2 regions of the Marinobacter liaoningensis genome follow, and region 2 is predicted to be linked to the other one. Evidence: riboswitches for the same ligand, from Rfam matches in the RefSeq annotation. Region 2 holds a riboswitch; the other holds the start of a gene.
What was found. A riboswitch is a leader RNA that binds a small molecule or an ion and turns the genes downstream of it on or off. The one in region 2 is predicted to bind cobalamin.
Positions count from the first base shown of each region.

Region 1: another riboswitch for cobalamin. It lies ahead of KZO34_RS09985 (ribonucleoside-diphosphate reductase subunit alpha); the one in region 2 lies ahead of KZO34_RS11520 (TonB-dependent receptor domain-containing protein).

Region 1 is NZ_JAHXKI010000002.1:1,652,526-1,655,936, forward strand. It holds gene KZO34_RS09985 (ribonucleoside-diphosphate reductase subunit alpha) at 1-1,615, opposite strand, end outside; cobalamin riboswitch at 1,726-1,938, opposite strand; gene KZO34_RS09990 (zinc ribbon domain-containing protein) at 2,023-2,376, opposite strand; gene fmdA (formamidase) at 2,382-3,411, opposite strand, start outside.
Region 2 is NZ_JAHXKI010000002.1:2,007,483-2,010,893, reverse strand. It holds gene KZO34_RS11520 (TonB-dependent receptor domain-containing protein) at 1-1,785, opposite strand, end outside; cobalamin riboswitch at 1,919-2,136, opposite strand; gene cobD (threonine-phosphate decarboxylase CobD) at 2,152-3,180, opposite strand; gene cbiB (adenosylcobinamide-phosphate synthase CbiB) at 3,177-3,411, opposite strand, start outside.

The sequences.
Region 1 (3,411 bases), 350 kb from region 2:
TCTCGAACAGCACAGTCAGCATCTTGCGCCAGAGCTGCTTGGCCGGAAGTTTCTTGAACAGCTTGATCTTGCCCTGCTCCGCCAGCGCCTCGTAATGCTCGTAACGCTCGCGGAAGGCGTTGCCGTATAGGTCGTGCAGGTCCGGCACGTCGCTGGGGGAGAACAGGGTCCAGTCCCGGTCTTCGCGCATGCGTTCGATCAGCAGGTCCGGCACCCAGTTGGCGGTGTTCATGTCGTGGGTGCGGCGGCGTTCGTCACCGGTGTTCTTGCGCAGCTCCAGGAATTCCTCGATGTCCAGGTGCCAGCTTTCCAGGTAGGCGCACACCGCGCCCTTGCGCTTGCCGCCCTGGTTCACCGCCACGGCGGTGTCGTTGACCACTTTCAGGAACGGCACCACGCCCTGGCTCTGGCCGTTGGTGCCCTTGATGTGGGCGCCCAGCGAGCGCACCGGCGTCCAGTCGTTGCCCAGGCCACCGGCCCATTTCGACAGCATGGCGTTATCCCGGATGGCGCCGTAGATGGCTTCCAGGTCGTCGCCCACGGTGGTCAGGTAGCAGGACGACAGCTGGGAATGGCGGGTACCGCTGTTGAACAGCGTGGGTGTGCTGGCCATGTAGTCGAACGAGGACAACAGGTCATAGAACTCGATGGCGCGGGCGTTCGGGTCGTCTTCCCGCAGCGCCAGGCCCATGGCCACGCGCATGAAGAACACCTGCGGCAGTTCCAGGCGGGCGCCGTCCCAGTGGATGAAATAGCGGTCGTAAAGGGTTTGCAGGCCGAGGAAGCCGAACTGCCGGTCCCGCTCCGGTTTCAGGGCGTCGCCCAGGCGCTCGAGATCAAACGCCGCGAGCGCTTCGTCCAACAGCTCGTACCGAATGCCGGCGGCGATAAAGGCGCTCAGGGCCTGTGGATAGATGTCCGCCAGCGACTGCTCTGTGGATAAATTCAGGGCCAAGGCATTCTCCAGCCGAAGCTGTTCCAGCAACAGCCGGGCGGTGACGGCGCTGTAGTCCGGCTCCTGTTCGATGCGCCCGCGGGCCGTCATCACCAGCGCCGACAGCACGTCTTCCTCGGCAATGCCGTCGTACAGGTTGGTCAGGGCGTCTTCCACCAGGGAGTCGCCGTCGATGCCGTCCAGGCCGGTAGCCGCCTGCTCCACCTGCCGTTTCATCCGGCCCAGGTCCAGCGGGGCGATCTCGCCACCGGCTTTTTTCACGGTCAGGTGCGGGTGGGCTTCCACCGGGTGATCGTGGGCACGCTGCCGGGCGTGGTCTTCCCGGTAGAGCACGTAGGCGCGGGCCACTTTCTGTTCCTCGGCCCGCATCAGCGCCAGCTCCACCTGGTCCTGGATGTCTTCGATGTGAACCTTGCCGCCGGCTTTCAGGCGCCGACCGATGGCCTGGATCACCTGCTCGGTCACCCGGTGCACGGCATCGTTGATGCGGGCCGAGCCGGCGGCCTTGTCACCCTCAACAGCCAGGAAGGCTTTGGTGACAGCAACGCTGATCTTCGACGGATCGAAGCCTACAAGGGTGCCATTACGCTTGATGACCTGCAGGGATTCGGTTTCAGTTGGGGCGGACGGCTGGGGTGCAGCCAGGGCAGAGCTGGACATGTCTGTACTCCTGAATACGCGTTGGATTCCTTTCACCTTCGCGTACGCAGGGGCGCACCTTGCCCGGGGGACGGGCAGGCACTACCGATCTGCTCACCTTAAGACGCGAAGGTGCAGTTGTATCCCTGGCAGGTCTTCGGACTCAGGAGCGTGAATCGTTCGATTCGGCCTCGCGTGGCGACTTCCCGGCTTGCGCCAGTGTCGTTATGCCACGCTCGTTCTCCAATACCGCTGCGCGTCAGTTCCGGATTCTCACCGGATTCCCGATACCGAGATGCTCAAAAAACAACATCTGGTAGTTAACCAAGGATGAAAACACTATATACACGATATTCAGGCGGAACAAGGCGGGGCAACAAAAAAGGCCCCCGAAGGGGCCAAACACGTGACAGACTCTGTACTGAACGTCAGTGGCTGATCATCCAGGGCCGCATGGAGGGGAACATCTTCTTCCCGTCGGCGGTGTAGAACAGCATCGACTTACCCGGCTTCGGCGAGCCACAGCCGCAACTGCGGCTGTGTTCCTGGTCGTGGGCCCGGCGGTCAGCGGTGGAAAACACCGGCTCATGCCGGGATTTTTCGTTCCGGTCCTGGGCCGCCCGGTTGGCCGGGTCCATGGCCGCGATGTGCGGTGGCAACACGATCACCCGGGGCGACAGCGCCTTGCAGGTGGGGCATTCCGCCGGTTTGGCGGCGTCGGCCATGGTGGCCAAGGTGTTGAACAGGCCGTGCTCGCGGCACTTGTAGTCGTACACGGGCATGGCGCTTACTCCTTATCTTTCGACAGGGGGACGTCCATGCCACCGCTGACTTTCTTCTGGGGACCATCGGCGGACGGGTTGATGTCGAAGTCGAAGATGCCGGTGGGCAGCCAGAGCGTGGCGCAGGCGTTCGGGATGTCCACCACGCCGCTGATGTGGCCTTCCACCGGCGCGCAGCCGAGGATCGCGTACGCCTGGGCCTTGGTGTAGCCGAACTTGGTCATGTATTCGATGGCGTTCAGGCAGGCCTGGCGGTAGGCCACGTGCACGTCGAGGTAGTGCTGGCCGCCGTCCTCGTCCACCGAGATGCCTTCGAAGATCACGTAGTCGTCGTAGCGGGGCTTGATCGGGCTGGGCTTGAACACCGGGTTCTTGATGCCGTATTTCTTCACGCCGTCCTTGATCAGGTTCACCCGCAGGTGAATCCAGCCGGCCATTTCGATGGCACCACAGAAGGTGATCTCGCCGTCGCCCTGGCTGAAGTGCAAGTCGCCCACGGAGAGGCCGGCGCCGTCCACGTAGACCGGGAAGTACACCTTGGAGCCGCGGGACAAATCCTTGATGTCGCAGTTACCACCGTGCTCTCGCGGCGGCACGGTCCGGGCCGCTTCGGCGCCGGCGGCCTTGGCGGCTTCACCGCGCATCTGGCCCATGTGGGCGGTCTCGCCGTTGGGCAGGGTGGCCAGCTCCGGCACCCGCTCGGGGTCGGTCGCCACCAGGCCGGCTTCCCGGGTGTTCCAGGTTTCCAGCAGCTCCTTGGAGGGCAGGCAGCCGATCAGGCCCGGGTGAATCAGGCCGGCGAATTCCACGTTCGGAATGTGGCGGGATTTGGTGAACATGCCGTTGAAGTCCCAGATGCTTTTCTGGGCTTCCGGGAAGTGTTCGGTCAGGAAGCCACCGCCGTTCTGCTTGGAGAAGAAGCCGTTGAAGCCCCACTGGCTCTCTTCGAAGGTGCCGATGTCGAGGATATCCACCTCCAGCAGGTCGCCCGGCTCCGCGCCTTCGACACCAATCGGACCCGAGAGAAAGTGCACC
Region 2 (3,411 bases):
CGCGTAGGTCCGGTCGAACACGTCGGTAACACTCAGCTTACCGGTCCAGTCCGGGGCGAAGCGCCAGATCGCGCGCAGGTCCAGTGTGCCATAGCCCGGCAGCCGCTTTGTGTTGGCCGCATCGTCGTAACGGTAGCCCTCGGCCACCAGGGTGCCGCCGAGGGTCCAGGTGTTGATATCACGATCGATGTCCAGTCGTGCGCCCTGCCCACTGCGACGGCGCAGCCGATTGTCGGTGCCGGCATCGCGGGCATCGGTCAGTGTCAGCGCCAGATGAGTTCGCCAGCCGCCCCGTTCGAAACCGGCCCCCAGCTCCAGGCCGCGGATCTCCGCCTCGTTCACGTTTTCCGGGCGTAGATTGCCCGCGCCATCACCGGAGAGAGCAATCAGGTTATCAATGTCCAGTTGATACGCCGCCACGTCCCAGAACCAGTCCGGATAGCGCCCGCTGAAGCCCAACTCTACGGCGCTGCTTTCCTCGGGTTTCAGGTCGGGATTACCGGCGTAGGAGCCGCCGAAGGAGTAGGTTTCCAGGGGGTAATAGAGATCATTGAACGTGGGCGCACGGAACGAGGTGCCGTAACTGACCCGAATCCGGTGCGAACGGTCGAACGCATGCCCGAGGGCGACCCCGCCGGTTTCCTCCCGCCCATAGGCTTCGTTGTCGTCGCCCCGCAAACTGACCTGGACGTCGGTCGGCCCGAAATTCAGGCGCAGCTGACCGAAGAGCGCGGCGTTGTTCCGGCTGGTTTCGTCGAAGCCGGTGCTCGATTTGACCTCATCCGAGGAGAGCTCGCTTCCGAGGACCAGCTCATGCACGTCGCGGGTGAAGGTATTTTCCCAGCGCGCGGTGCGGGTGCGGGTGTTGAATACCGAATCGGCGAAGGCATCGTTCGCGGTTTCCTGCTCGTCCCGTGCCTCGTTCAGGTCAATGCGGGTGCGCCAGTAGTCGCTCAGCGGCGTGTTCAGGGAAAAACCAACCGCCCGGAGCGTGAAATCGGTGTTTCCGCCCTCAAACTCGGTGTTGCCCCGGGATTCGAACACCGACACTCCGGCTTCGCCGCCATTGGGCAGCGTATGGCTCAGGCGGGCGACACCCGCACTGTTGCGGAAACCGCGATCCTCGCCACCTTCGATCAGTTCGGTACCGTCGGTGTTCTTGTGCACGCCGCTCACACTGAAACTGGTGACACCATCGCCCAGACTTACGCCCGCCGCCCCTTTGCGGGTATCAAAACTGCCACCACCGGCTTCAATCCAGCCGCGCGGGCCCGCTTCCGGCCTCAGGGTAAAGGCCTGGATCACACCGCCAACCGCATCCGCACCGTAAAGACTGCTGCGGGGGCCCCGCACAATTTCGACCCGCTCAATCAGCTCCTTGGGCACGAACTGCCAGGGCGCACCGCCACTGGTTGCCGACCGGATCCGGATGCCATCGAGCAGCAGCACCGTGGAATCATTGGAGGTACCGCGGGTATACACACTGGTGTTCTTGCCGAACGCCCCGTTGGAGACCACCGTCACACCCGGCTGGCCCCGGAGCAGGTCCGCAAACTCATTCGGAGCCTGGCTTTCGACGGTGTCTTCATCCAGCACGGTCACTGATGACAGGCTTTCACCCACGGTTCGCGGGCCGAGGGTGGCGGTAACAACAATCGGATCAAGCTCGGTGGCATCGCCGGAAACGGAGGACTGTTCGGCCATTGCAAGACCGGAAACCAGGGGCAGGGAACTCAGGATAACGCCAGCCCCGACATTGGGCAGACTGTCTTTCAGGAACATCATAACCATACTCACTCACACGCCGCACGCACCCGTGCGGGGGATTCTTGTCGTGTTGCGCGGGGCAGGTCTGGCGGGTGGGTAAGGGTTGTCGCGGGCCCGGGAGGCAGTCACCCACCGCCGTCGCCCTCCGCAACGTCTGGTGTGTAAACAGGCCGGTCTCCGGACTTATGAGCGGTGCGGCCAAGCGCACTGCGGTGATCGCCTTCCCATGCCTGGGCACAGTGGCGCACTCGATCACCGTTAACTCACATACCGTTGCGGGGGCAGCGCCGGACTCTCACCGGCTTCCCGTTTCACCCCTGCGGTGTCGGCAAAACATCGCATCGGGGCACCTGAAAACGAGCGGCAAGGCTAGCAATCGGTCACTCACTGGTCAATGACAAATGACATGCTCTCCAGACCCCGGGCAAGTCTTTGCCAGTCCGATTCGGGCCCCGGGAGACCAAGCCGAAGCGCCGCCGGTCGGTTGAAATGCCGCACCAGGATGCCTTGCCGGGCCAGCGCCGCGTGCAGGTAGCCGGCTCCGGGATGCGGGAGGTATCGGAACAGGAGCGTACCCTGGGTGCCGGGCAGGCCCCGATCAGCCAGAAGTTCGCCCAGGCGCTGCGATGCCCCACGAAGGTAGCTTTCGGCGCTGTCTTGCCAACGGGTGTCCTGCAGCGCCCGTGCCATCAGGAAGCGGGCCGGCCCGCTGAGCGCCCATGGGCCAGTCGCAGCCCTGAGCCCCTCGCCAATGGCGGCGTCGGTCAGGACTGCACCGGCACGCACCCCCGCCAGGCCGAAAAACTTGCCAAGGGACTTGAGCACCACCAGCCCGGGCTGGCCTGACACGGCGGCAAGACTGGCACTGTCCCCCGCGGTCAGGAACGCCTCGTCGACAACCAGCCAGCCCCCCCGCGCCTGCAGACGCGCCATCCAGCCCAGGAGCCGGGCGCGTTCAAGGCGTCGTCCGGTCGGATTATTGGGGTTGATCCAGACCACTACATCGAGCGCATCAAGCCAGTCATCACCGGCCGCCAGATCGGCATCGGTTACCGGCACCACCTCGTGGCCCACAGAGGCCCAGCAGTGGGCGTGTTCAGCGTAACCGGGCTCAGGCACACCGACCCGGCAGCCGCGACGCAGGCGGGGTAAGGTCTGTATCGCGGCCTGACTGCCGGGTACCGGGACACAGACCGATGTTGCGGGCGCGCCGCACCAGTCCCGAACCACAGCCTCCAGAGCGTCGTGCTCCTCCGGCAGACGCTGCCAGACCGACGGGGGAATGTCCGGCACCGGCCAGCCCAGCGGATTGATGCCGGTGGACAGGTCCAGCCACTGATCGACCGGTCGGTTCCAGCGCCGGGCAGCCTCGGTGAGCCGGCCGCCATGGGCTAATCGAGACGGGCCGGTCACCACAGCACCTCCCGGGCGCCAACCAGCACGACCAGGGCAGCAAGCCAGAGCCCGACACCAAGATGAACCAATCGGATGGCATCACGAATGGATCCGGCCTCTGGCTCGGCGCCGCTGCCCAGCCAGGGGCGATCCTTGATTCCGGTGGCATAGGGCGCGGGGCCACCCAGCCGGACACCCAGAGCACCCGCACCGGCAGCCATGACCGGTCCGGCGTTCGGGCTGTCCCAG